2 regions of the Streptomyces sp. NPDC052236 genome follow, and region 1 is predicted to be linked to the other one. Evidence: riboswitches for the same ligand, from Rfam matches in the RefSeq annotation. Region 1 holds a riboswitch; the other holds the start of a gene.

Region 1 (14,165 bases):
CCCGCCAGCTTCGCCAGGCGCTCCTGGAGCTTCTCGCGGTCGTAGTCCGAGTCGGAGTGCTCGATCTCGGCACGGATCTGGTTCACGCGACCGGCAACCTGGTCGCTCTCGCCCGCACCGTCGACGATCGTGGTCTCGTCCTTGGTGATGACAACCTTGCGGGCGCGGCCCAGCAGGTCCAGGCCGGCGTTCTCAAGCTTGAGGCCGACCTCCTCGGAGATGACCGTGCCACCGGTGAGGATGGCGATGTCGTTGAGCATGGCCTTGCGGCGGTCGCCGAAGCCCGGGGCCTTGACGGCGACGGACTTGAAGGTGCCACGAATCTTGTTGACGACCAGGGTCGACAGCGCCTCGCCCTCGACATCCTCCGCGATGATCAGCAGCGGCTTGCCGGACTGCATGACCTTCTCCAGCAGCGGAAGGAGGTCCTTCACATTGCCGATCTTGGAGTTGACGATCAGGATGTACGGGTCGTCGAGCGACGCCTCCATACGCTCCATGTCGGTGGCGAAGTACGCCGAGATGTAGCCCTTGTCGAAGCGCATACCCTCGGTGAGCTCCAGCTCCAGACCGAAGGTCTGGGACTCCTCGACGGTGATGACGCCTTCCTTGCCGACCTTGTCCATCGCCTCGGCGATGAGCTCGCCGATCTGGGTGTCGGCGGCGGAGATGGAGGCGGTCGAAGCGATCTGCTCCTTGGTCTCCACGTCCTTGGCCTGCTCCAGCAGGGCACCGGAGACGGCCTCTACGGCCTTCTCGATTCCGCGCTTGAGAGCCATCGGGTTGGCGCCGGCCGCCACGTTGCGCAGGCCCTCGCGGACGAGTGCCTGGGCAAGGACGGTCGCGGTGGTCGTTCCGTCACCGGCGACGTCATCCGTCTTCTTGGCGACTTCCTTGACCAGCTCGGCGCCGATCTTCTCGAACGGGTCCTCGAGCTCGATCTCCTTGGCGATGGAAACACCATCGTTGGTGATCGTGGGGGCGCCCCACTTCTTCTCGAGGACGACGTTCCGGCCCTTGGGGCCAAGGGTGACCTTGACGGCGTCGGCGAGCTGGTTCATCCCGCGCTCGAGACCGCGCCGTGCCTCCTCATCGAACGCGATGATCTTGGCCATGTGAAGTGGTCCTCCCGGACTGGGGTGGATTCTCCGGACCGTGTTGGCGCCCGCGACGGACGGCCTGCCTACCGCGTGGTTCCTTGCCCCACACGGCCTGCGGGCCTCACCGACCGGTCCCGGTTGTCACTCTCACTGTCAGAGTGCTAACGCAATGATTAGCACTCGACCCCTTCGAGTGCAAGCGGCTTGGGGGGCGTCGGCAGGGGATCCCGGGGGCCCGCGCAGGGGACCGGGACGCACGAGGGGCCCGCATCCCTGGTGGGATGCGGGCCCCTCGGCGTGAGTGCGTCGGTGGCCGATCGCGCCGAGATCAGACGGCGAGTTTGACCATGTCCGCCTGCGGACCCTTCTGGCCCTGCGAGATCTCAAATTCGACTCGCTGACCTTCTTCAAGGGTGCGGTACCCGTCCATCTGGATCGCGCTGTAGTGGACGAAAACATCCGCACCACCGTCGACCGCGATGAAGCCGTACCCCTTCTCCGCGTTGAACCACTTGACGGTGCCCTGAGCCATGCCTAACTCCCCTATTACTGGCCCTTGCGCAGGACCGCACTTCGCGGACCCGGGTCAGATCTCCACCCCCCGCAACAGGAGGGGTGTGCGCCGGAACGCGTCGACCGCGGCTGAATGTATCTGCCCAACTGCCCTCTGCAACAGGTCAGTCGGACGAGAATTCCGGGCACGGCCGAAGGGATGATTCATATGAATTCTGTGAATTCCGGGGCAATTCGGGCCCAACAAATGACACCTAAGCGGCAATTCGCTCGGTCACTTTGGCTGCTTCTTGTCGTGCGGGGGCGCATTCTCATATGCGCTCGCTATCAGCAGCGGAGGGGGCTTCCCCAACTGTACCGCGCTCAACCCTGCGGTTTTGCCCCCTCCGCTTCTCCTTCGGCGCTCAGCCGCCGGCGACCGCGGGAATGATCGAGATGCCCGCGCCGTCCGGAGTCTCCGTCTCCAGACCCTGCTCGAAGCGCACATCGTCGTCATTGACGTACACATTGACGAAGCGGCGCAGCTTGCCCTGATCGTCCAGGACGCGGGCGGCGATGCCCGTGTGGTTCTTCTCCAGGTCCGCGATGACCTCGGAGAGCGTCGCGCCCTCCGCCGGGACCTCGGCCTTGCCGCCCGTGTAGGTACGGAGAATGGTGGGGATTCGGACATTGACGCTCATGGGGTTCTCCTCAAGTCTTCAAGGGGTTCTTCGGCGCGGGAGCGGCTTCAGCCGGCGGCAGCGGCGGCAAGGCCCGCCGCGCGGAACGCGTCCAGGCTCGGCCGGATCGTCGCCGTCGGGCCGGTCGTCGGCGCCACCGCGTCCAGCGTCTTGAGCCCGTCGCCGGTGTTGAGCACGACCGTGGTCAGCGTCGGGTCGAGCACGCCCGCCTCGATCAGCTTCCGCGTCACCCCCACCGTCACGCCACCCGCCGTCTCCGCGAAGATGCCCTCCGTACGCGCCAGCAGCTTGATCGCGTCGACGATCTGCTCGTCGTTGACGTCCTCGACCGCGCCGCCCGTGCGGCGCGCGATGTCCAGCACATACGGGCCGTCCGCCGGGTTGCCGATGGCCAGTGACTTGGCGATGGTGTTCGGCTTCTGCGGACGTACGACGTCGTGCCCGGCCTTGAAGGCCGTGGACACCGGCGAGCAGCCCTCCGCCTGTGCCCCGTAGATCTTGTACGGCTTGTCCTCGACCAGGCCGAGCTTGATCAGCTCCTGCAGCCCCTTGTCGATCTTCGTGAGCTGCGACCCCGAGGCGATCGGGATCACCAGCTGGTCGGGCAGCCGCCAGCCGAGCTGCTCGCAGATCTCGTACGCCAGCGTCTTGGAGCCCTCGCCGTAGTACGGCCGGAGGTTGACGTTGACGAAGCCCCAGCCCTCGCCGAGCGGGTCGCCGATGAGCTCCGAGCAGAAGCGGTTGACGTCGTCGTAGTTGCCCTCGATGCCGACCAGCTCACCGCCGTACACGGCGGCCATGACGACCTTGCCCTGCTCCAGGTCGTGCGGGATGAACACACACGAGCGGAACCCGGCCCGCGCCGCCGCGGCGCCGACCGCGCCCGCGAGGTTGCCGGTGGACGAGCAGGACAGGGTGGTGAAGCCGAAGGCGCGCGCGGCCTCGACGGCGATGGCGACGACGCGGTCCTTGAAGGAGTGCGTCGGGTTGCCGGAGTCGTCCTTGATGTACAGACCGCCGGTGACGCCCAGCTCACGGGCGAGGTTGTCGGCCTTGACGAGCTTGGTGAAGCCGGGGTTGAGGTTCGGCTTGTCGGCCACGTCGGCGGGGACGGGCAGCAGCGGCGCGTACCGCCAGATGTTGTCAGGACCGGCCGCGATCTGCTTCTTCAGCGCTTCGGCGCTTTCAGATGTCACAGTGCCGCTCGGCAGGTTGTACGCGACTTCGAGCGGCCCGAAACACAGGGCGCAGGCGAAGATAGGGCCGAGTTCGAAACGTTCTCCGCATTCGCGGCACGAGAGTGCCGTGGCGGGACCCAGGTTTACGGGGGTGAGGGGGGTGGTGGTGTCCGAAACAGTCTGCACAGCCATGGAGGCGAGGCCCTTTCTCCTCATCTTCCTCGGGACGCGTTTCGCCACGAGACGGAATTGGCACCTTCCCCACCGTGACCTCGCGGTCGGCTGGATGGTTGCCGGGACTTCAACGGGCCGTTCCCTCAGTCCCTCTGGATGAGCGCTATTCGGTTGTCAGCGTGAGGCCCCGGTGTGCAAGGGCCGTCCGCGTTGCTCAAGACTGTAACCGAAGGCCCGGATGGTTGAGATAGTCGTCCGACCCGCGAGACGCATCACAACCCTGGAGTAATGAACGTGCTGGAAGAGGTCGAGCGCTGGCTGAGCAGGCGTTCCTGGTCCGCGTCCGACCGCCCGCTCGACCAGCTGGTCGCGGCCAGGGCCCGGCGCCGTACGACCGTCAGCGTCGTACTCCCCGCGCTGAACGAGGAATCGACGGTCGGCGAGATCGTCACCGTCATCCGGCGCGAGCTGATGGAGGCGGTCCCGCTCGTCGACGAGCTGGTCGTCGTCGACTCGGGCTCCACCGACCGTACGGCCGAGGTGGCGGCGGCGGCCGGGGCACGGGTGGTGCACCGGGACGCGATCCTGCCGCGCATACCCGCCGTGCCCGGCAAGGGCGAGGTGCTGTGGCGCTCGCTGATGGTGACGAGCGGCGACATCGTCTGCTTTGTGGACGCGGACCTGCGGGAGTTCTCGGCGGATTTCGTCTCGGGGGTGGTGGGGCCGCTGCTGACCGAGCCGGAGGTGCAGTTCGTCAAGGCGGTGTACGACCGGCCGCTCGGCGACGCGGCGGGTCAGGGCGGCCGGGTGACCGAGCTGGTGGCGCGTCCGCTGCTGAATCTGCACTGGCCGCAGCTGGCGGGGTTCGTCCAGCCGCTGGGCGGGGAGTACGCGGCGCGGCGCTCGCTGCTGGAGCGGCTGCCGTTCCCGGTGGGTTACGGGGTGGAGCTCGGCCTGCTCGTGGACTCGCTGCACACGGTGGGTCTGGACGCGCTGGCGCAGGTGGACGTGGGCTCGCGCCTCCACCGCCACCAGGACGGGCAGGCGCTGGGGCGAATGGCCGCGGCGATCTACCGTACGGCTCAACTGCGGCTGTCCCGGGGCCACTTGATACGTCCGTCACTGACGCAGTTCGAGCGGGGGGCGGGAGCGAAGGGCGGCTTCGAGCCGCGTACGTACGCGGTGGACACGCAGGAGAGGCCGCCGATGCGCGAGATCGGTGAGTACGCGGCGCGTCGCGCGGCATAAGCGGGGACGGCCGGTCATTTTGTCTACCTTTTTGCTTTATGGGAAGACGACTCATCGCGGCGCCGGCGGTCATGGTGACGGCGGCACACGCCGCAAGCGGGGCCGAGCGCCTGTGGCTGCTCGGCGGGCTGGCGCTGACCCTGACCGCGGCGGGCGTGATCGCCGTCGCCGCCACGCGCGGGCGCCGCTGAGCTGCGATTCAACCGCATTTCGACCGTACGTACGTTTGAGGGTTTGCGGGAAGGGCTAGATTTCGGCACATGGTCTCCGAGCACGGCTCCGCCCAGGTCCTTGTCGCGTCCAACCGCGGCCCGATCACGTACACGCTGAACGAAGACGGCTCACTCGACGCCCGGCGCGGCGGGGGCGGGCTGGTCTCCGGCCTGTCGGCCATCGGCTCCGAGGCGGAGGCGCTGTGGGTGTGCGCCGCGCTGGGCGAGGGCGACCGTGCGGCGGTACGGCAGGGGGTCGGCGAGCCCGGGGTGCAGATGCTGGACATCGACCCGGCCGTCTACTCCGACGCGTACAACGGCATCGCGAACTCGGCGCTGTGGTTCGTCCACCACATGCTGTACCAAACGGCGCTGGAGCCGGTCTTCGACGCGGAGTTCCGCAGGCAGTGGGCGTCGTACGAGGCGTACAACCGGGCTTTCGCGGAAGCCCTGGCCGCGGCGGCGGGCGAGGGCGCGGCGGTGCTGATCCAGGACTACCACCTGGCACTGGCCCCCGGCATACTCCGCGAGCTGCGGCCCGACCTGAAGATCGGCCACTTCTCGCACACGCCGTGGGCGCCCGTCGACTACTTCCGGATGCTGCCGGACGACATCGCGGAGCAGCTGCTGCGGGGGTTGCTGGGGGCGGACCGGGCGTGTTTCCTGACCCACCGGTGGGCGGACGCGTTCCGGGCGTGCTGTACGGAAGTGCTGGGCGCGGAGGCGCTGCCTCTGGCGGGCACCCGGATCGGGGTGCACGGTCTTGGCACGGACGCGGACTTCCTACGGGAGCGGGCGCACCGGCCGGACGTCGCGGAGCGGCTGACGGCGCTCCGCGCGGAGGTCGGCCCTGGCCGCAAGACGATTGTGCGGGTGGACCGCACGGAGCTGTCCAAGAACATCGTGCGGGGCCTGCTGGCGTACCGGCAGCTGCTGGAATCCCGGCCGGAGTGGCGCGAGCGGGTGGTGCATGTCGCGTTCGCGTACCCGTCGCGGCAGGACCTGGCGTTGTACCGCACGTACATGGACGAGGTCCAGCGCGTCGCCTGGGAGATCAACGCGGTTTACGGGACGGCGGGGTGGACGCCGGTCGTGCTCCATCTGAAGGACGACTTCGCGCGGTCGCTGGCGGCGTACCGGCTGGCGGATGTCGCGCTGGTCAACCCGATCCGCGACGGCATGAACCTCGTCGCGAAGGAGATCCCGGTGGTCTCGGACGCGGGGTGCGCGCTGGTGCTGTCGCGGGAGGCGGGGGCGTACGAGGAGCTGGGCGAGGACGCGCTGGTGGTGAACCCGTACGACGTGATGGGGACGGCGGAGGCGCTGCATGAGGCGCTGGTGATGCCGGCGGGGGAGCGGGGGGAGCGGACGAAGCGGTTGGCGGCGGCGGCGATGGCGTTGCCGCCTCAGCGGTGGTTTTTGGAGCAGTTGGAAGCGTTGCGGGGGTAGGGGCGTGCGGTGGGTGCGGGTGCGCCAAGGGGCGGGCTTGTCCCCTACCCGCCCTCCCCCTACGCCTGGCGGCGTGGGAGGTGCCCCCACGCCGCCAGGCGTAGGGGGAGTACCCCCATCCCGAACTGGGGCTGCGCCCCAGACCCCGTACGCCCTTCGGGTGTGTCCTCAATCGCCGGACGGGCTGGATTTCCAGCCTCGCCGGCGATTGAGGCTCGGAGGTTCGGGGGCAGCGCCCCCGACCAGGGCCCGCACGTGTCCGGAACGGTCAGGCCGCCATCGCTGACGCCAGCGACGCGAGCAGGCCCGCCACCGCCCCCGGCCCCCCCGGCAGCAACACATCCGCGCGGGACGCCAGGTCCGGCACCTCCTCGGTGCCGCCGCTGCACACCAACACGCCCGGCACGCCCTCCGAGCGGAGTTTCTCCACCGCTCCGAACGCGGGCAGGTCGCCCAGGTCGTCCCCCGCGTACAGCACGCACTCCGCGCCTACCTCGCGTACGTACTCCGTCAGCGCCACGCCCTTGTCCATGCCCGGCGGGCGCAGCTCCAGGACCATGCGGCCCGGTTCGACGATCAGGCCGTGGCGGGCGGCAAGGGCCGACAGCGGCTCACGCAGGGCGTCGAACGCCGCCTGCGGGTCGGTGGCGCGACGCGTGTGGACCGCCACCGCCTGGCCCTTTTCCTCGATCCAGGTGCCGCGCCAGCTGCCGATGCCGTCCAGGAAGCCGGGGAGTTCGGCGCGGGCCGCCGCCACTCCGGGGTGGGGCGCCGGGGTGCGGACCGTGCCGGTGATCGCGTCCCAGCGTTCCGCGCCGTAGTGGCCGAGGACCACCAGGTGGTCCAGGCCGGGGACGCCGGCGAAGCCGCCGTACCGGACAGCGACCCCGGCCGGGCGCCCGGTGATCACGGCGATCGAGGCCACCTTCGGCGCGAGCGCGGCAAGCGCCGGTACCGCCGCCGGGTTGGCGCGGGCCTGTTCGGGGTCGGGCACGATGTCGGCCAGGGTGCCGTCGAAATCGAGGGCGATCACCGCCCTCGCGGGGCGGGCCACAATCGCGGCCAGGCCCTCGCGCCCCGCAGGGGTGGACGGCGTCGGCAAGGGATGCGCGTACGGTGCTGTGCTGCCCATGGTCCGACCCTATCGGCGACTTCGCCGGGCGTCTCGGACGCGGCGCAGCCGGTTGACCGTGACCGGGTCGTGCGCCAGCGCCCGCTCATCGTCCAGCAGGGCATTGAGGAGCTGGTAGTAGCGGACCGGGGACATCCCGAGCTGTTCCCGGATGGCCCGCTCCTTCGCGCCGGGGCCCGGCCACGAGCCGCTCTCCATGGCCAGTACGGCACGGTCCCGCTCGGAGAGTGTCCGGGGGCGGTCCGCGTTGTCCGTCATACGGGCAACATACCGGGACCGGGCAACCTGTCCGGCCACTCCGCGTTACTCCGCGTTCTCCGCCGCTGTCGCCTGCCTGCCGATCCGCTCCAGCACCACCTTCGGGTCCCCGTCCTCCTCGACCGCCTTGCCGATGTTCCCCTTGATGTTCTCGCTGACCGACGCCCACGACGTCTTGCCGACCGGCGGAAGCACCGACCCGGGAAGCTCTTCCAGGAACTCCTTCAGCTCCTGGCGCTCCGGGTCCACCTCCATCGCCTCGGACGCGGAGATCGTCGCCGGCAGCAGATTGTTCTGGCCCGCGAAGTCGAGGACGTTCTTGTCGTCGAAGACGAAGTCCAGGAACTTGCCGATCTCGGCCCGGTGACCGGTCTCCTTGAAGCCCATGATCCAGTCGGCGACACCCATCGTCGCCTTGGACCGGCCGGCCCGACCCGGCAGCGCCACCTTGCCCACCTCGACGCCCGCCTTCTGAGCGGCCTGCATCAGCGAGGGGTGGCCATTGAGCATGCCCACCTCACCGCGCGTGAACGCGGCGAACGCCTCCTTGCGGTTCAGCTTGGACGGCGAGACCGGGCCGGTGAGCCCCTTCCCGACCAGCTCGTCCCGCAGCCAGTTGAAGGTGGAGACGTTCGAAGGCGAGTCGATCGCGTAGCTGCCGACCGGGTCGGTATAACCCGCACCGCCGCTGAGCAGCCACATCATCGTCTCGGCCTGGGCCTCTTCCGGGCCCAGCGGCAGCGCGAAGGGGTACTTGGCGTCCGTCTTCGACTTCAGCTTCTTCGCGGCGTCCGCCAGCTGCTCCCAGGTTTCCGGAGCCTTCTTGATACCGGCGTCGGCGAAGAGCTCCTTGTTGAAGAAGAGCAGCCGGGTGGAGGCGACGAACGGCAGTCCATACTGGACGCGCTTCCTCTTGCCCGCGGTGACCAGCGGCGCGAGGAAGTTGGACTGCACCGGCACGGAGAGCAGCTCGCCGGCGGTGTAGAGCTTGTCGGCCGCGGCGTAGTCGGCGTACGCGCCGATCTGCGCGATGTCGGGTGCCTTGCCCGCCTTGACCATCTCGGCGACCTTGCGGTCCACGTCGGTCCAGGACTCGATCTGGACGTCGATCTTGATGCCGGGGTTCGTGGACTCGAACTCCCTGGCCAGGCCGGCCCAGTACGTTTTGCTGGACTCGCCGCCCGCCACGTCGTAGTCGGCAGCGACGAGCTTGAGCGTCACTTCGCTTCCGTCCCCGCTGGAGCTGCCACAGCCCGTAAGGGTCAATGCCATACCCAGTGCGGCGACCGCCGCGGTCAGACTCAAGAAGTGCCGCTGCACGCTGTCCCTCACCCTCTGCTGTTGTGATGAGCAGCGAGTTTCCCCCATTTGGGGGCATGAGGTCTACTCCAATGCATCTCACTTCTGCAACATCCACCACATGGGCCGCGGGCATCTGCTAGGCACCACGCGTACGACGCGCTCAACACGTAGATCCATGGGAGGACTTGGCGTATGTCCCGTACCGCGGCAGAGATAGCCACCCAGCCCGCCTGCTGGCGGAGAGCGGCCGATGCCGCCGCCGTTTTCGAGGGAATGCCGGAGCCGGGTGAGCGTGTCGCCGTCATCGGCTGCGGCACGTCGTGGTTCATGGCGATCGCGTACGCCGCGCTGCGGGAGGCGGCCGGACAGGGCGAAACCGACGCGTTCGCGGCATCCGAGTTCCCGGTGGGCCGGTCCTACGACCGGGTCGTCGCGATCACCCGCTCCGGTACGACGACGGAGGTGCTCGACCTGCTCGGCGCGCTGCGCGGCACGGTCCGCACGCTGGCCCTGACCGCCGACCCGACGACGCCCGTGATGCGGGCGGCGGACGCGGTGGCGGTGCTCGACTGGGCGGACGAGGAGTCGGTCGTCCAGACCCGGTTCGCGACGACGGCGCTGGCGTTCCTGCGGGCCGGTCTCGGTCCGGTCGAGGGCGTCAAGCCGGTCGCCGACGCGGCCGTCGACGCGGAGCTCGCGGTCACCGAGCCGTTGCCGGAGGCGGTGGTGGGCGCGGAGCAGTGGACGTTCCTGGGGCGCGGCTGGACGTACGGCCTCGCGCTGGAGGCGGGGCTGAAGATGCGGGAGGCGGCGGGGGCGTGGACGGAGTCGTACCCGGCGATGGAGTACCGCCACGGCCCGATCTCGATCACCGGTCCTGGGCGGGTCGCGTGGGTCTTCGGCGCGCTGCCCGAGGGCCTGTCGGCGGATGTGGCGAGGGTGGGCGGCACGCTGGTGGCGCGCCAGGAGTCGGATCCGCTGGCGGATCTGATCCGGGCGCAGCGGCTGGCGGTGACGCTGGCCGAGGCGAAGGGGTACGACCCGGACCGGCCGAGGAACCTGTCCCGCAGCGTGATTCTGGCGTGATCCTGCCGCGCGTTCAGTCGTGAGCCGCATGGCGGGCGCCTCCGCGCCTTTTTGTATGCGCCCGCAACTATTCATCGCAGTGGACTAGACCTCTCCGTCCGTACACGCCAGACTGTCCGGGTGAGACACGTCATCGCCCTCGATGTGGGCGGCACCGGCATGAAGGCCGCCCTCGTCGGCGTGGACGGCGCGCTGCTGTACGAGACCCGGCGCGCCACCGGGCGCGAGCGCGGGCCCGACGCCGTCGTCGAGTCGATCCTCGGCTTCGCGGGCGAGCTGCGCGCGTACGGCTCCGCACACCTCGGTGAGTCCGCGCTCGCCGCGGGCGTCGCCGTCCCCGGCATCGTGGACGCCGACCGGGGCGTCGCCGTCTACGCCGCCAACCTCGGCTGGCGCGACGTACCCCTGCGCGATCTGCTCACCGAGCGGCTCGGCGGCGTGCCCGTCGCCCTCGGGCACGACGTACGCACCGGCGGGCTCGCCGAAGGCCGGATCGGGGCGGGCAGGGGCGCCGACCGGTTCCTCTTCGTGGCGCTCGGCACCGGGATCGCCGGAGCCATCGGCTTCGCCGGGCGGATCGAGGCGGGCGCCCACGGATACGCGGGCGAGATCGGCCACATCGTCGTACGCCCCGACGGGCCCGACTGCGGCTGCGGACAGCGCGGCTGCCTCGAAACCCTCGCCTCCGCGGCGGCCGTGACCCGCGCCTGGGCCGCCGCTTCCGGCGACCCGGACGCCAACGCCGCCGACTGCGCGAAGGCCGCCGACTCCGGTGACGAACGGGCCGTACGGGTATGGCACGACGCCGTCGACGCGCTCGCCGCCGGGCTCGTCACCGCGCTCACCCTGCTGGATCCGCGCACCCTGATCATCGGTGGCGGTCTCGCCGAAGCCGGGGAAACGTTGTTCACACCACTGCGGGCCACGGTCAAGGAGCGCGTCACGTTCCAGAAGGTGCCCGCCATCGTCCCCGCCGCCCTCGGGGACACGGCAGGTTGCCTGGGCGCGGGACTGCTCGCCTGGGATCTGCTCGCCACCGACTCGGAGGTAACCACCTAATGGCCCTAATGGCCGCACGCGCCGACGACACCATCCTGACCGGCGCCCGGGTGGTGCTGCCGACCGGGACCGTCGAGAACGGCCGGATCGTGGTCAGGGGAACGAAGCTCGCCGCCGACGCGCCGGCCGGGGCACCCTCGCGTGATCTGTCCGGGCACTGGGTCGTGCCCGGCTTCGTGGACATCCACAACCACGGCGGCGGCGGCGCCTCCTTCACCTCCGGGACCGTGGACGACGTACTCAAGGGCGTACGGACCCATCGCGAGCACGGCACGACGACCCTCGTCGCCTCCACCGTCACCGGCGAGATGGACTTCCTCGCCCAGCGCGCCGGTCTGCTGTCCGAACTGGTCGAACAGGGCGATCTGGCGGGCATCCACTTCGAGGGGCCGTTCATCTCGCCCTGCCGCAAGGGCGCGCACAGCGAGGCGCTGCTGCGCCACCCCGACCCGTCGGAGGTCAGGAAACTGATCGACGCGGCCCGCGGTACGGCACGGATGGTGACCCTGGCCACCGAACTGCCCGGCGGCATCGACTCCGTACGCCTGCTCGCCGAGCACGGAGTGATCGCCGCCGTCGGGCACACGGACGCGACGTACGAGCAGACCGTCGAGGCCATCGAGGCTGGCGCGACCGTGGCGACGCACCTGTTCAACGCGATGCCCGCGCTCGGCCACCGCGCGCCGGGACCCATCGCCGCGCTGCTGGAGGACGAGCGGGTCACGGTCGAGCTGATCAACGACGGTACGCATCTGCACCCCGCGGCCCTGGAGCTCGCCTTCCACCGCGCGGGCGCGGGCCGGGTCGCCTTCATCACGGACGCGATGGACGCGGCGGGCTTCGGCGACGGCCAGTACCAGCTCGGGCCGCTCGCGGTCGAGGTCAAGGAAGGTGTCGCCCGGCTGGTGGAGGGCGGTTCGATCGCCGGGTCCACGCTCACGCTGGACACCGCGTTCCGGCGCGCGGTCACGATCGACCGGCTGCCGGTGGAGGACGTCGTACGAGCCATCTCGGCCAATCCGGCGAAGCTGCTGGGCGCGTACGACAAGGTGGGGTCGCTGGAGCCGGGGAAGGACGCCGACCTGGTTGTTCTGGACGCGGAGTTCGCGCTCAAGGGTGTGATGCGCAAGGGCGTGTGGGTGGTCGAGCCGTAGGGCCGCCGTCCGGCGGGTTTGGCACGATCAGAGCACGGCAAACGAGCGTCCTCCGGGGGTTTCGCGGGTGATCCTGACAGTCACGCTCAACACCGCCCTCGACCTCACGTACCGCGTCCCCGCCCTGGTCCCACACCGCAGCCACCGCGTCAGTGAGGTCCGCGAACGCCCCGGCGGCAAGGGCATCAACGTCGCGCGCGTGCTGAGCTCGCTCGGCCACGAGAGCGTCGTCACCGGCTTCGCGGGCGGCCCCACCGGAGCCGTGCTGCGCGAGCTGCTCGCCCCGCTCGGGCCACGCGACGCGCTCGTCCCGATCGCCGGGACGACCCGCCGTACGCTCGCGGTCGTGGACGACGCGAGCGGCGACACGACCCAGCTGAACGAGCCCGGCCCCACCGTCACGCCCGAGGAGTGGGCCGCCTTCCTCGGCACGTACGGCTCCCTCCTGCGGGAGGGAGCCGAAGCCGTCGCCCTGTGCGGAAGCCTGCCGCCCGGCGTCCAGGTGGGCGGGTACGCGGAACTGGTCCGCCGGGCCAGGGCCGCGGCCGTCCCCGTGCTCCTCGACACCAGCGGCGAGCCCCTGCGCCGCGCCATCGCCGCCCGCCCCGACCTGGTCAAGCCCAACGCCGAGGAACTGGCCCAGCTCACCGGCTCCCGCGAACCCGTGCGCGCCGCCCACGACGCGCGCCGCCGCGGGGCGCACGCCGTGGTGGCCTCGCTCGGCCCTGAAGGGCTGCTGGCCGTCACGGCGGAGGGCGTCTGGCAGGCGGTCCCGCCGGAGCCCGTGCGGGGCAACCCGACGGGCGCGGGCGACTCGGCGGTGGCCGGGCTGCTCTCGGGGCTGGTGGAGCGGCTTCCGTGGCCGCGGCGGCTGGCGCGCGCGGTGGCGCTGTCGGCGGCGACCGTGGCGGCGCCGGCGGCGGGCGAGTACGACAGGGGGTTGTACGAGGAGTTGCTGCCGCGCATCGCGGTGACCGAGCGACCGGCGGCGGCGTAAGAAGCCGGCGCACCAACCACACCAGGGGGCCCCATGCCACTCGTCACCACTGGCGAACTCGTCTCGGCCGCGGCAGCCGACGGGCGCGGTGTCGCCGCGTTCAACGTCATCACCCTGGAGCACGCGGAGGCGATCGCCGCCGGGGCCGAGCGGGCGGGCGTGCCCGCGATCCTCCAGATATCGGAGAACGCCGTGAAGTTCCACGGCGGAAACCTCTCCGCGATCGCCGCCGCCACCACCGCCGTCGCCCGCGCGTCCACCGCCCCGCTCGCGCTCCACCTCGACCATGTCGTCTCCGTGGACCTGCTGCGGGCGGCGGCCGACGAAGGCTTCGGCTCGGTGATGTTCGACGCCTCGAAGCTGCCGTACGACGAGAACGTCAAGGTCACGGCGGACGCGGTGCGCTGGGGCCACGAGCGCGGCATCTGGGTCGAGGCGGAGCTCGGCAAGGTGGGCGGCAAGGACGGCGAGCCGCCGCTCGACGCCCACACCCCGGGCGTTCGTACGGACCCGGCCGAGGCCACGGCCTACGTCGCCGCCACGGGCGTGGACGCGCTGGCCGTCGCGGTCGGCTCGTCCCACGCGATGACCCGGCGCACGGCGACCCTGGACCACGCCCTGAT
Region 2 (14,165 bases), on a different contig from region 1:
TGGCGGCGACGGGCGTGACGCTGCTGGAATTCCCGCTCTGGTTCTCGCATGTGGTGGCGAGCGACGCTCTGGGGGTGCTGCTGATGGCGGTACGCAACGGGCTGCTGGTCGCGGCGTCGCTGACGGCCTGCCGGCGGCTGTGGCGGCAGACGGTGACCGGGCCGGACCGCCGGGGGGCCGGAGCCGCGCGGTCGCCGCGCGACGACTCACAGCTGGCGTCATGAGCCATGGCAGGTCAGTGGGACGGCAGGTCGGTGTGCCGCCCGCTCGGCCTGCCTGCGCAGCGATCAGCCGTCCAGCCGCTCCCGCAGATACGCCCGCCACCGCACCGTGAAGTCCTCCGGCGTCGTGGAGAGCACCTCGCCCATCGCCTTCTCCACCGCGCCCTGCCGGTGCTTGCCCGCCCCCACCGCCCGGTAGAACCCCGTCAGCCGCTTCTCGCCCCACCGCTCGCCCATCAGCTCGCACGCCAGCCAGCCCCCCTCGTACGCCCGCCCCAGCGCCTCGGCGTCCCCGCTGAAAGCGAAGTCCTTGTCCTCCGGCAGCGCGGCGGGCACCTCGCCGCGCCGCACCGCTCGCTGGAGCTCGGGGGCGATCTGCGCGGCCGTACGGCTCGTGGAGCGGTACGCGACCCAGTCCGCGAAGCCCTCGGAGAGCCATACCGGAGTGGCCGCCGACGTATGCGCGCGGGTGGCCACGTGGGTGGTCTCGTGGGTGAGCACGATGTTCTGGCCGAAGTCGCCAAGCACTCCGTACGCCTCGGGGTTGACGATCACCCGGTCCGCGGGCGCCGACCCGGGAGCCGAGCCCGTCTCGCCCGTGGTGACCGCCGCGATCCCCCGGTACCCGGCCGCCTCTCCGCCCAGCAGCGCGCCCATCGCGTCCAGCGAGGCGGGCACCAGGACGACCACGCGCCCCGCCCACCGCGACGGCCAGGCGCCGGAGACCGCGGGCACCGCGCGGTCGGCGGTCGCCGCGAGGGCGCGCAGGCGCTCGGTGTCCTGGCCGACGGCGAGGACGAGGCTGTGCCTGCCCCGTACGACCTGGACGGCGCCCTGCTGCCAGAGCTGCTGGGCCGCGGCCCCGGCCGCGCCCCTGGCCGCGCGGTCGGCCGTCACATACCAGCGGCCGTCGCCTTCGCCGTCATCCTCGCCTTCGCGGAGCTCCAGCGTGCGCGAAACACTTACGGGGGCGGTGTCGTACCCGGTCAGCCGGTAACGCAGTTCGGCCTCGGCGACGGCCCCGTCCCCCTGGCGCCTCACCTCGCCCAGCCGGTACTCCCAGGAGCTCAGCGGTACGTCCGCGAGGTTCTGAAACTCCCGCAGCTGCGCCGCCCGCAGCTGCGGGACGTCGGGCGCGAGGGCGGCCAGATACGCGGCGCGGTCGCGGGCCAGGACCGCGGCGGCCCGGCCGTCCAGCGTCCGCCGGATGCCGCGCACGGCGGCCCGGGACACCTCGGGGCCGCCCGAGCAGCCGGACGCCAGCAGTACGGCGAGGCCCAGCCCCGCCGTACTCCGTATCGCCTCACGCCTGGTGCGCCCCTGACCTGCCACCCTGCCGATCGTACGGAACGCGGAAGGAGTCAGAGACCCCTCAGACGCGCGTGACCCCCGTGACCGGCATCATTCCGACCGGGTCGTAGCGCACCGGCGCGCCGGGGTAGGGCGCGTGCACCACCTGGCCGTTGCCCATGTACATCGCGATATGACTGGCGTCGCCGCGGTACGTCACCAGGTCGCCAGGTCGCGCCTCGGCCGGCGCGACCTGGCGGCCCGCGTACCGCTGCGCCTGCGAGGTGCGCGGCAGCGCGACGCCCGCCTGCGCGTACGCCCACTGGGTGAGCCCCGAACAGTCGAAGCCGTACGGCCCGTTGGCACCCCACACATAGGGGCGGCCGATGGCGGTGCGGACCGCCATCATCGCGACGGCCGCCCGCGCCGACGCGGGCGCGAGGGCGGAGAGGCCGGGCAGCGCCTCGCGGCCGGAGCCCGAGCGCGAGGCCCGGTCGAAGGCCGCGCGTTCCCTGGACGTCAGGGAGTTCAGCAGCCGCCGGGCCGCGCCGAGTTTGTGCTCGACGGCACGCTTGTGACGGGCGACGGCGGCCCGGCTGCGCTCCAGCTCGGCGAGGTCGCGGCCCGCCTCCGCGCGCTCCTGGCCGAGCTCCCGCTGTGCCCGCCGCAGCTCCCGCAGAAGGCTCGTCTGCCGCTCGCCGGCCCGGTCCAGGTGCGCGGCCTTGTCGAGGTAGCTGTCGGGGTTCTCCGAGAGCAGCAGGGCGAGCGCGGGGTCCATGCCGCCCGAGCGGTACTGCGCGCTCGCCGCCGAACCGAGCGCTCCCCGCATGCGGTTGATGCGCTCCTGGCCACGGGCCACGCTGTCCCGGGCCCGCGTCACCCGCTCCCGTAGCCGCTCCACCCGCTCACCGGCCTTGTTGAACTCCTCGGTGGCCCGCTCGGCCTCTTCGTAGAGCCGGTCGACCCTGGCGCGCGCCGCCTCCGGGGTGTCGCGCGGGTCTGCGCTCGCGGGTCCGCCGCCGAGGGCCGCGGCGGCCGTCGCCGCCGCGGCCGACAGGACGGTGACCCGGGCGCTCTGGGTGAATCCGGGCTGTGCGGGTCGGCGATGGGACGCCACAGGCCGCGCTCCCTTCCGCTGCACTCAGCTGCAGCCGGCTGGTACGAGGGATCTTGCGCGGCAGAGAGTAGCGGGGCGCACACGGAACGGCCAAAGACCGTGCGGGCACAAAAACTGACGCCCCGCCGGAGACCACAGGTCACCAGCGGGGCGTAGCGTCAGCGAGAGTTGACCTACATCGCCCGTTCGGGCGTCATATGCGTACGCCGAACTGGAAGTCGCCGGCCCACTCCATGGACTCGTAGCGCACCACGGTGCCCGGCTTGGGGGCGTGGATCACCGTGTCCCCGCCCACGAAGAGGCCCACGTGGCTCAGACCGCTGAAGAAGACCAGATCGCCGGGGCGCAGGTCGCCGCGTCCGATCCGGGTGCCTTCCTCGGCCTGGGTGTAGGTGGTTCGCGTGATGCTCACACCGGCCTGGCGGTACGACCACTGGGTCAGGCCCGAGCAGTCGTAGGAGTTGGGGCCCTCGGCGCCGGAGACGTACGGCTTCCCGAGCTGGCTCTGAGCGGCGGAGAGAGCGGCGGCGGCACGGCCCGAGGCCGCGGGAGCATCGCTGCCGAGATCGGCCCGGGGGGTGGCGCGGCTGGCGCGGTCTTCGTCGGCGCTCTTGATCGCGGCGCGCTCCTGCGCGGTGAGCGAGTTCAGCAGCTTCTGCGCGGCAGCGAGCTTGACCTGGACGTCCTTCTTCTTCGTACCGAGTTCCTTGCGGATCTCAGCCAGGTCGTCGAGCTTGCCTTCCGCCTCCGCACGCTGCTGCGCGAGGGTCCGCTGCTTGGCCTGGATCTTGGTGAGCGCCTCGGTCTGCTTGGCACCGAGCTGGTCCAGCGCCGAGGCCTTGTCCAGATAGGTGTCCGGGTCGGCGGAGAGGAAGAGCTGCAAGGAGGGGTCGATGCCGCCGGAGCGGTACTGGGCGCTCGCCACCGAACCGAGGCCGTCGCGCAGGGTGTTGAGCTCGTCCTGACCGCGGGCGACCTTGTCCTGGAGGGCGTCGATCTCCTTGTCGAGCTTCTCCTGCTTGACCTCGGCCGCCGTGGCCTTCTCGGTGGCCACCTCCGCCTCTTCGTAGAGCTTGTCGACCTTCTCCTTGACCTCGCTCTTGCTCGGCGTCGGGGCGGCCTGAGCGGCCTGGGAGGTCAGCGCTACGGCAGCGGCGGCGGTCGCGGTGAGCACGGTGACGCGGGCGCGGCTCGGCTGCTTGGGACGACGGTGGGACGCCACGAAGGCGAGCTCCTTCTTCCTCAGAGCCGCCTACCGGGCAGTGCGGGGGACGAGCCCCGGCGTCCGCGCTTCATATCCCCGGGGAAAGGATCGAACTTCACGGACTCGGCGGTTCCTTCGCTGTCGCCCCGGATGGGCGATCAACCGCGCGAAGGTTCGAGGCCTGACCTTAGTGATGTTCTTGTGATCAGTTCAAATCCTGATGAGGAAAATTCTTACCCAGGAGGGAATTCTTTACTCACACCACACGCGTAGTAGTGGCAACTTGACACTACGTCCGCCTATCGGGCGGCTAATTCGGTCATTTGGCATGCGAGTTGGCCAGACGCGACATACGCGCCTAGACGCGCGAAAGCCGCCTCAGCAGCAGCGCGGACGCGACCGGGCGGGCGCCCGCCTTCGCCACTCCGTCGGCGACCTCGCGGTCGGTGGAGACCACGACCACGGGACGGCCCGGCGGCTCCGCCCGTACCAGCTGACGGATCAGCTCGTCCGCGGTCACGCCCGCCTTCGAGAACAGCACCCGCACTCCGCGCGGCGGCGCGAGCAGCACGGGCGCGGCCAGCTCCGCCCCGTCGAAGACACAGGTGATCTCGGCGCCGGTCTGCGCCGCGAGCATCGAAAGACCGCCCAGCAGCCGCAGCCGCTGCCGCTCCAGCGGCATCGTCGGATAGCCGCTCTTGGTGACGTTGTAGCCGTCGACCACCAGGTGCGCCTGCGGCAGCGCCATCAACTGGTCCAGCAGGGCCGGATCGGTCTCGGAGAGCGCGCGGGCCGCGATGTCCTTGGGCGACATCCGGCCGGGCTGGACCGCGTCCACCGTGTCCGCGGGATGGATACCCGCGGGCGGCAGAGCCAGCTCGCGGCGCAGCCCCTGCGCCGCGTCGAGCACCGTGTCCAGCAGCAGCCGCAGCCGCATGTCCTCGACCGACCGGCCCTCGCGGGCGGCCCGGCGGCCCGCCTCCACGGCCGCCTCCGCCTCGGTGAGGCGCGCCCTGAGCCGCCGGCCCTCGCTCTCGGCGGCCGAGACCCGCGCCGCGGCCTCCGACTTGACCGACTCCAGCTCGGCGTCGCTGCGGCGCAGGGCGGCCTCGCCGCGCTTGATGTCGCTGTGGGCGCTGCGCAGCTTGCGGCGGAGCGATTCGGCTTCCTTGCGGGCCGTCTCCAGCTCCGTACGCAGCCGCTCGGTCTCGCTCTTGATCTGGCCTCGCGCCTCGGTGAGCTCTTCGCGCAGCCGCTCCAGCTCGCGCCTGCCCGCCTCGTCGGCGCGCTCGGCGTCCGCGCGCTGGGCCTCCTCGCCCGCGGCGGCGACGAGTTTCACCCATCCGGTGGGGCGCAGTACGTAGGCGAGGGCGGCCACATCGACGGGATCGGCGGCGGCGGGCGGCGACCCGGACTCCAGCGCCCCGACGAGCTCCGGCTCGGCCTGGCTGAGCTTCTCGCCGATACGCTGCCGGAACAGCGGGTCGCTCTCCAGCGCGGCGGCCATCGCGTTGCCCGCGAATTTGACGCGCCGGGTCGGGGTGAACCGGGCGTACTGCCGCAGCTGGACGGGAAGTTCGGTGACGGTCAGACCGCCGAAGGCGTCCGAGACCATCGCGACGACCCTGCGCCGTACCCTTTCGGGCAGCGGGCGGTCGAGCGCCTCGGCGGCGTCACCGGCCGCGCCGGCCGGTTCCGCGCCGCTTGCAGGCTGCTCCACAGTCCGTCACCCCACTACCCGTTCGGACCGCTCCGTCAGGAGCCGACGCCCGGCCTGTCCACCAGCTCGATCTGGTCCACCGCATTGCACCAACGGCAGCGCACCGACTCGATGGTCTCACTGACCACGTCACGCTCTTCGACCTTGGGTTCTCCCGCAAGGTCCAGATGGACGTATTCGACGACCTTGGAGGAGCGAGTCACATCGAAGCGAGTGAGGTTGCCGCATAGGGTGCAGCGCCAGCGGGTCAGGGCCGTCGGCTGGGGAACCGTCGTCATCGTGCTGTCCTCTTTCGCCGTGCGCGTGCACCTGCGGGTGCGAGTGCCGTCGAGCTGTGCGTGTACGGAGGTACTGCCTGTTCACTTCCTGCAACCCTACGGCCTCGCGGGTACCCGCCGACGCGGCGAGGCACTCTGTACCGTTCGGCCCCGGTACGCCATGCTCTGTCCATGATCGGTTGGTGGGGTACGGTCCGGGGCGCGGCCTCGGGACCCGCGGTGACATACGGCACGATCGCGGCCTGCTGTGCGGTGTTCGTCCTCAGCCCCATCTCGGGCCTCAATCCTTCGTACGGCATCGGTGACGCGCTGCTCACGGCGCAGAGCGCGTACTTCGAACGCTGGGGTGTGATCCCCGCGGACCTGATGAGCAGCTCCCCCGGCACCCTGCTCACCCCTCTCACCGCACTGTTCATCCATGGCAGTTGGCTGCACCTGCTGGGCAATATGCTCTTTCTGTACGTCTTCGGCGCGATGGCCGAGGAACGGATGGGCCGGCTGGAGTTCGGCCTCTTCTACCTGGGCTGCGGTTACCTGGCACTGCTCGCGTACGCGGCGGCCAACGCCGAATCGGAACAGACCCTGGTGGGAGCGTCCGGGGCGATCTCGGGTGTGCTCGGCGCTTTTCTGTACCTCTTCCCGAAGGCCCGGGTCACCAGTCTTTTTCCTTTCCTGTTCTTCCTGCCGCTGCGTTTCCCGGCGTGGATCGTGCTGATCTTCTGGTTCGTGCTGCAGTGGCTGGCGGCTCGGGGAGCGGGCAGCGGGCCGGGGGTGGCGTATCTGGCGCATCTGGTGGGGTTCGGGATCGGGTTTCTCTACGCATGGGGACGTTTCCGGCAGGGGACTAGAGTGAAGGCCCCATCAGCGGCCACCGAGGGAGAAAGCCAACCGTGATCACCGCGATCGTGCTCATCAAGACCAGCGTGGACCGCATCCCGGAGATCGCCGAGTCGATCGCCGCGCTGGACAGCGTCAGCGAGGTCTTCTCCGTCACCGGTACGTACGACTTGATCGCCATGGTGCGGGTGGCCAAACACGACGATCTGGCGGACGTCATCCCGGGCCGGATCAGCAAGATCCAGGGCGTGGAGGGCACGGACACCCATGTGGCGTTCCGTACGTACTCGCAGCACGACCTGGAGGCGGCCTTCGCGATCGGCCTGGACGCGTAGGCCGGGTTGGTCTCAGACCGCCGGGACGCAGCGGCCGTCCTCGGTCCGGTACGTCCACTGCGCGCCGTCGCTGACCAGCTCCTTCACCGCCCGTACGAAGCGCTCCACGTGCTCGTCCGGGGTGCCCGCGCCGAAGCTGACCCGGATCGCGTTGAGCGACTTCTCGCCCGGCTCCGCCTCCGGCGCGCCGCACTCGCCCGCCTCCTGCGGGTCGCTGCCCAGCAGCGTCCGCACCAGGGGGTGCGCGCAGAAGAGGCCGTCGCGTACGCCGATCCCGTACTCCGCCGAGAGCGCCGCCGCGAAGTGCGAGCTGTTCCAGCCCTCGACCACGAAGGAGATGACGCCCACGCGCGGAGCGTCGTCCCCGAAGAGCGAGAGCACCTTGACCTGCTCCACCTCCGCGAGGCCCGCACGGACCCTGGTGACGAGCCGCTGCTCACGTGCGACGAGTGTGTCGAAGCCCGCCTCGGTGAGCGCCTTGCAGGCGGCGGCGATCGCGTAGACCCCGATCACATTCGGCGAACCGGCCTCGTGGCGGGCCTCCGTGGTGTGCCAGTCGACGTCCACGCCGCCGTCCGCACGCCGGGCGACCCTGCGGGAGGCACCGCCGCCCGCGAGGTACGGCTCCGCATCCTGAAACCAGTCCGCACGGCCCGCGAGGACACCCGAGCCGAACGGCGCGTACAGCTTGTGCCCGGAGAACGCGACCCAGTCGACGTCCAAGTCCCGTACGGATACGGGGTGGTGGGGCGCGAGCTGGGCAGCGTCCAGCACGATCCGGGCGCCGTGCGCATGGGACGCGGCCGCCAGCTCCCGTACCGGCCACAGCTCGCCGGTGACGTTCGACGCGCCCGTGACGCAGACCAGCGCGGGGCCGTACGGGTCACGCCCGGCGAGGGCGCGCTCCAGCGTCGCGACGGCCTCGGCGGGGGTGCGCGGGGCGTTCAGGTAGGTCACCTGGGCGTTGCGCCACGGCAGCAGTGAGGCGTGGTGCTCCGTCTCGAAGACGAAGACCTGGCAGTCGGCGGGGAGCGCCGCGGCGAGCAGGTTGAGGGAGTCGGTCGTGGACCGGGTGAAGACGACCTGGTCGCCGGCGCGGCAGTCGAGGAACTCCGCGACCGTCGCGCGGCTGCTCTCGAAGAGGTCGGTGGACAGCTGCGAGAGGTAACCGGCACCCCGGTGCACGCTGCCGTAGTACGGGGCGTAGGCGGCCACGTCGTCCCATACGCGCTGGAGGGCGGGGGCGCTCGCCGCGTAGTCGAGGGCGGCGTAGGTGACTTCGCCGCCGGTGACGAGTGGAACGGTCACATCGTGGCCGAGTACGGGGAGCGGCGCGGCGGAGAGCGTGGTGGGCGTGGTCAGGCGTGCGGACATGGCGATATCTCCTGGCAGGGCAAGGCGGAATGAGACTCTGCTGAAGAGGGGGGCGTGACGCCCTATCGCATTCGCTTGCTCACGAGACTGCTCCCTTGAGGACCAGGACCCCAGGGTGTGCAGGGGCCCGCGCTTGCCGCAGACCTCACTGCCTGCGGCCTGGTCTTCACCCGGGGCACCCCGCCACGGACGGAGGGTTGCCGGACAGCGAGCCGGGGCTTTTTCGCTGTCGCTCATGACCTGGGGAGGAGTATGCCATGCGGCTCTGCGGCCGCGACGTCTGTGTCCGCATCCCGAAACGGGGCCCCGGGCCCTTGTCGGGGGCGCTGCCCCCGAGCTCCGCTCCTCAATCGCCGGAGGGGCTGAAAATCCAGCCCGTCCGGCGATTGAGGACACCGCCCGAAGGGCGGTACGGGGGTCCAGGGGCGCAGCCCCTACGAGTGGCTCACCGTCACCCAGCGGTCAAGCACCGCGCCCGCCGCGCCCGAGTCGATCGACTCCGCCGCCCTCGCCATCCCCACCGCCAACTGCTCCGTCAGCGTGCCCTCCGTCGGCTCCAGCGCCACCAGCGCCGCCGCCGAGTTGAGCAGGACCGCGTCCCGTACCGGGCCCGTCTCGCCCGCCAGCAGGCGGCGCGCCACGTCCGCGTTGTACGACGCGTCCGCGCCCCGCAGCGCCTCCACCGGGACCAGCGCGATGCCGAGGTCCCGGGGGTCGAAGGCCTCCTCGCGGACCGTGCCGTTCCGTACCACCCACACCCGGGACGTCGCGGTCGTCGTCAGCTCGTCCAGGCCGTCGTCTCCCCGGAAGACCAGCGCCGACGAACCGCGCCGCGCCAGCACCCCGGCCATGATCGGCGCCATCCGGGCGTCAGCGACACCCGTCGCCTGGGCCTTCACCTTCGCCGGGTTGGTGAGCGGGCCGAGGAAGTTGAACGTCGTGCGAATGCCCAGTTCCTTGCGTGCCGCCGCCACATGCCGCAGCGCCGGGTGGAACTTCACCGCGAAGCAGAAGGTGATGCCCGCCTCGGCCGCGACCTCGACGACCCGCTGCGGGGTCAGCGACAGATTGACGCCGAGCTTCTCCAGCACGTCCGACGCGCCGCTCGCCGACGACGCCGCGCGGTTGCCGTGTTTGACGACCTTCGCGCCCGTCCCGGCGACGACGATCGCGGACATCGTGGAGATGTTCACGGTCCGCGCGCCGTCGCCGCCGGTCCCGACGATGTCGACGCTGGGGCCCGGCACCTCGATCAGGTTCGCGTGCTCGTACATGGTCCGTACGAGACCGGTGATCTCCTCGACCGTCTCGCCCTTGGCACGCAGCGCCACCGCGAACCCGGCGATCTGCGCGTCGGTCGCCTCACCGCTGAGGATGCGGTCCATGGCCCACGCGGTGGCATCCGCGCTCTGGTCACGGTTGTCCAGGAGAGCGTTCAGGACAGCCGGCCAGGAGAGGTCCTGCCCGCTGCCGCCGCCAACCGGGGTCACAACGTTCATGGTCCACTCCAGGGGTCCACAGTCCGGACAAGGGGGTACACGGATACAGCCCCACCCTATCCAGCCCCGGGCACGGCAAAGGGCCCCGTCCAGCGAATGGACGGGGCCCTGCCGCGACAGCTGTGGGGATCAGTGGTGGCCGTGGCCGCTGCTGATCTCCTTGTACTCCTCGTTCGTCGCCTTGGGGATCTGGTTCCCCTCGCCGTAGTACCCCTTGGTCAGCTTCGCCCGGAGCTTCTCCCCGCGCGTCACCTTCCGCCGTACGCCGTGCTCGTCCACCGACGGGCCGATCTCGGCCGGTTCGTACTGCTCGTGCGCCGTGAGCGTGTGCCGCTGGGCCTGGCTGAGCGGCTCGTGAACCTCCACGAACTCACCGTGCGGCAGCCGCTTGATGATGCCGGACTCGCGTCCGTGCAGCACCTTGTCGCGGTCGCGCCGCTGGAGGCCCAGACAGATCCGCTTGGTGACGATGAAGGCGACGACCGGACCGACGAAGTAGGCGATCCGGACGAACCAGGTGATCGCGTTGATCGACAGATGGAGGTGGGTGGCGAAGATGTCGTTGCCACCGCCGATCAGCATGATCACGTACCCCGTGACCCAGGCGACGCCAAGACCGGTCCTGGTCGGCGCGTTGCGCGGCCGGTCCAGGATGTGGTGCTCCCGCTTGTCCCCGGTGATCCAGGACTCGATGAACGGATAGACCGCGATCGCGACAAGCACCAGACCGAAGAGCGTCAGCGGGATGAAGACGCCCAGCGCGAGCGTATGGCCCGCGATGTTGATCTCCCAGCCCGGCATCACGCGGATGAGTCCCTCGGCGAAGCCCATGTACCAGTCCGGCTGGGCGCCCGTGGACACCTGGTCCGGACGGTACGGGCCGATCGCCCACACCGGGTTGATCGTGAACGTCGCCGCGATCATCGCGATGACGCCGAAGACCAGGAAGAAGAAGCCTCCGGCCTTGGCCGTGTAGACCGGCATCAGCGGCATGCCGACGACGTTCTTCTCCGTACGGCCGGGGCCCGCGAACTGGGTGTGCTTGTGGTAGAAGACCAGGATCAGGTGGGCCACCACGAGGCCGAGCATGATGCCCGGCAACAGCAGGATGTGGATCGAGTAGAACCGCGCCACCATGTCGTGGCCGGGGAACTCCCCGCCGAACAAGAACATCGAGATGTACGTGCCGACGATCGGCGTCGCCAGGATCGCGCCCTGCGTAAAGCGGACACCGGTGCCGGACAGCAGGTCGTCGGGGAGCGAGTAACCGGTGAATCCGGTGAACATGCCCAGCACGAACAGCAGGAAGCCGAACAGCCAGTTGATCTCACGCGGCTTGCGGAACGCGCCCGTGAAGAAGACACGCATCATGTGCACGAACATCGCCGCGAGGAAGATCAGCGCGGCCCAGTGGTGGATCTGCCGGATCAGCAGACCACCGCGTACGTCGAAGCTGATGTTCAGGGTCGAGGCGTACGCCTCGGTCATCCTGATGCCCTGCATCGGCACGTACGAGCCGTGGTACTCGATCTCGTTCATGCTCGGGTGGAAGAACAACGTCAGATACACACCCGTGAGGATGATGACGATGAAGCTGTAGAGGGCGACCTCACCCAGCATGAAGGACCAGTGATCCGGAAAGATCTTCCGCATATTGGTCTTGGCCATGGAGTAGATCCCCAGCCGACCGTCCGCCCAGTCGGCTACCCGCTCGCCCGCGGGTGCCTTGCGGTTCCCGGGCGCGTCGGCGCCCGATGATTTTGTCGTCGTCGTACTCATCCGCGCTCCCAGAAAGAAGGACCGACGGGCTCTTCGAAGTCACCGAGGGCTTCAAGATTGCCCTCGGCGTTCACACCGATCCGCAGCTGCGGGAGTGCGTGCCCAGCAGGACCGAAGATGACTCGGGCGCCGTCGGCAAGGTCGAAGGTGGACTGGTGACACGGGCAGAGTACGTGGTGCGTCTGCTGCTCGTACAGGCTGATCGGGCAGCCGACGTGAGTGCAGATCTTGGAGTAGGCCACGATTCCCTCGTGGGACCACTCAAGCTCACGCTTGTCCTTGATGTCCTCCGGCTGGATCCGGATGATCATCAGGGCGGCCTTGGCGATCTGGTTGTTGAACTCGTGGTCGTCCTCTTCCAGGCCCTCGGGCTTGGCGAAGACCAGCGAGCCGACGGTGATGTCCTCGGGACGCAGCGGCTCATCGGTGTTCATGTTGATGAGCTGCTTGCCCTTGGCCCACAGCGTCTTGCGGAGCCTGTCCTCGGGCAGCGGGCCCAGGTCGCGCAGCAGCACGATCCCGGTGAGCGGCACCAGCGCGAGCGCGCCGAACATGGTGTTCCGGATCAGCTTGCGGCGGGGAAGCGCGGATTCCTGGGTGCCCACCGCCCAGTCGGCCATGACCTTGGCCTTGACCTCGGGCTCGGCGGCGACCGCGTGGCGCTCGTCGGCCATCTCGACATCGGCCATCAGGGTGCGGGCCCAGTGGACCGCGCCCGCGCCGATGCAGAAGAGCGCGATGCCCAGCGTCATGCCCAGCGAGAAGTTGAGCGCGCTCACATGGCCCAGCGGCCAGATGTACACGATCTTGTCGACCGGGAAGATCACGAACGCGGCGATGAAGCCGACCGTGGCCAGCATCGACAGCATGAACAGGAAAGCGACCGTACGCTCGGAGCGCTTCGCGGCCCGCTCGTCGATGTCCTGGATACGCGGCCGGTGGGCCGGCAGTCCCGGGTCGGCGAACGCGTCTTCCCCGGCGCGCTCGACCTCTGCCGTGCCTTGCACAGCTCTCTGCTCCGACGGCAGGTTCTCTTCTGGATTCTCTTGGCTACTCATGACTTCTTGGCCTTAGCGGTGTGGGCCGCGATCCAGACGGCGATGGCGATGAGCGCTCCCAGGCCGAAGATCCAGCCGAACAGGCCCTCGCTGACCGGGCCGAGGCCGCCCAGCGCGAAGCCGCCGGGGGTCGCGGTCTTCTCGCCGTTCACGGTCTGGACGTACGCGATGATGTCCTGCTTCTGCTTCTCGGGCAGGAGCGTGTCAGGGAAGCCCGGCATGTTCTGCGGGCCGGTCTGCATGGCCTCGTAGAGGTGCTTCGCGCTGACGCCCCCCAGGCCCGGGGCGTACTTGCCTTCGGTGAGGGCACCGCCCTCACCGGTGAAGTTGTGACACTGGGCGCAGTTGGTACGGAACAGGTCGCCACCCTTGGCGATGTCCGCGCCCTGCGGGTTGTACTGCTTCTCGGTCGGCGTGATCGGTCCTGCGCCGAGAGAGGCGACGTACGCCGCGAGCTGGTCGATCTTGTCCTGCGTGTAGATGACCTTCTTCTTCGGCACCTGGACGCCGGGCTGCTGCGCGGGCATCCGGCCGGTGCCGACCTGGAAGTCGACGGCGGCCGATCCCACGCCGACCAGGCTCGGACCGTCAGAGGTGCCCTGCCCGCCGGTTCCGTGGCAGCTCGCGCAGCCGACGGTGTAGAGCTTCTGGCCCTCCTCGATGGCGAGGGACTGGGCGGCCTCGTTGGCCTGCGCCTCTTCGACGGGGGCGAAGGCGGCGTACAACCCCCCCGTGGTCGCCAGCGCGAAGAGAAGGACGACGACGGCCGCCAGCGGATGGCGTCGTCGTGCGGAGAGCTTTTTCACGGATTACCCCGGTGTCAGGATTTTCTGCGTCGATGCTTGCTGGACGTGTGTCGGGTTCGGCCCGACTACTTGATCATGTAGATCGTGGCAAAGAGGCCGATCCAGACGACATCGACGAAGTGCCAGTAGTAGGACACGACGATGGCGGCGGTTGCCTGCTCGTGTGTGAATCTCTTGGCCGCATACGTCCTCCCGAGGACCAGCAGGAAGGCGATGAGACCGCCCGTCACATGCAGGCCGTGGAAGCCGGTGGTCAGGTAGAACGCCGAGCCGTACGCGTCGGAGGACAGCGACAGGCCGTCCTTCTTGACCAGCTCGGTGTACTCGAAGATCTGACCGCCGACGAAGACCGCGCCCATCACGAAGGTGAGGATGAACCACGATCGGAGCTTCTTCACATCGCCCCGCTCGGCGGCGAAGACGCCGAGCTGGCAGGTGAGGGAGGAGAGCACCAGGATCGTGGTGTTCGTCGCGGCGAACGGGAAGTTCAAGGCCGAAGCCTTTTCCTCCCAGAACTCGGCGCCGGTCACCGATCGCAGGGTGAAGTACATCGCGAAGAGGGCCGCGAAGAACATCAGCTCGGAACTCAGCCAGATGATGGTTCCGACGCTGGTGAGGTTCGGCCGATTGACCGACGGGTGCGCGTG

What was found. A riboswitch is a leader RNA that binds a small molecule or an ion and turns the genes downstream of it on or off. The one in region 1 is predicted to bind S-adenosylmethionine.
Region 2: another riboswitch for S-adenosylmethionine. It lies ahead of ACIHCQ_RS37005 (aminotransferase class V-fold PLP-dependent enzyme); the one in region 1 lies ahead of thrC (threonine synthase).

What each region holds. Positions count from the first base shown of each region.
Region 1 covers NZ_JBIUBL010000013.1:50,678-64,842, reverse strand. The annotation lists gene groL (chaperonin GroEL) at 1-1,115, opposite strand, end outside; gene ACIHCQ_RS21980 (cold-shock protein) at 1,429-1,632, opposite strand; gene ACIHCQ_RS21975 (MoaD/ThiS family protein) at 2,018-2,293, opposite strand; gene thrC (threonine synthase) at 2,341-3,663, opposite strand; SAM riboswitch class I at 3,681-3,808, opposite strand; gene ACIHCQ_RS21965 (glucosyl-3-phosphoglycerate synthase) at 3,940-4,893, shown strand; gene ACIHCQ_RS21960 (hypothetical protein) at 4,932-5,084, shown strand; gene ACIHCQ_RS21955 (trehalose-6-phosphate synthase) at 5,154-6,554, shown strand; gene otsB (trehalose-phosphatase) at 6,823-7,686, opposite strand; gene ACIHCQ_RS21945 (DUF3263 domain-containing protein) at 7,696-7,944, opposite strand; gene ACIHCQ_RS21940 (extracellular solute-binding protein) at 7,990-9,216, opposite strand; gene ACIHCQ_RS21935 (SIS domain-containing protein) at 9,439-10,332, shown strand; gene ACIHCQ_RS21930 (ROK family protein) at 10,492-11,391, shown strand; gene nagA (N-acetylglucosamine-6-phosphate deacetylase) at 11,400-12,545, shown strand; gene ACIHCQ_RS21920 (1-phosphofructokinase family hexose kinase) at 12,613-13,542, shown strand; gene ACIHCQ_RS21915 (ketose-bisphosphate aldolase) at 13,576-14,165, shown strand, end outside.
Region 2 covers NZ_JBIUBL010000031.1:81,155-95,319, forward strand. The annotation lists gene ACIHCQ_RS36965 (glycosyltransferase 87 family protein) at 1-224, shown strand, start outside; gene ACIHCQ_RS36970 (hypothetical protein) at 288-1,553, opposite strand; gene ACIHCQ_RS36975 (NlpC/P60 family protein) at 1,594-2,628, opposite strand; gene ACIHCQ_RS36980 (NlpC/P60 family protein) at 2,822-3,850, opposite strand; gene ACIHCQ_RS36985 (NYN domain-containing protein) at 4,191-5,552, opposite strand; gene ACIHCQ_RS36990 (hypothetical protein) at 5,588-5,830, opposite strand; gene ACIHCQ_RS36995 (rhomboid family intramembrane serine protease) at 6,002-6,724, shown strand; gene ACIHCQ_RS37000 (Lrp/AsnC family transcriptional regulator) at 6,721-7,002, shown strand; gene ACIHCQ_RS37005 (aminotransferase class V-fold PLP-dependent enzyme) at 7,015-8,376, opposite strand; SAM riboswitch class IV at 8,501-8,617, opposite strand; gene trpD (anthranilate phosphoribosyltransferase) at 8,811-9,875, opposite strand; gene ACIHCQ_RS37015 (cytochrome bc complex cytochrome b subunit) at 10,005-11,654, opposite strand; gene ACIHCQ_RS37020 (Rieske 2Fe-2S domain-containing protein) at 11,651-12,712, opposite strand; gene ACIHCQ_RS37025 (c-type cytochrome) at 12,709-13,518, opposite strand; gene ACIHCQ_RS37030 (heme-copper oxidase subunit III) at 13,584-14,165, opposite strand, start outside.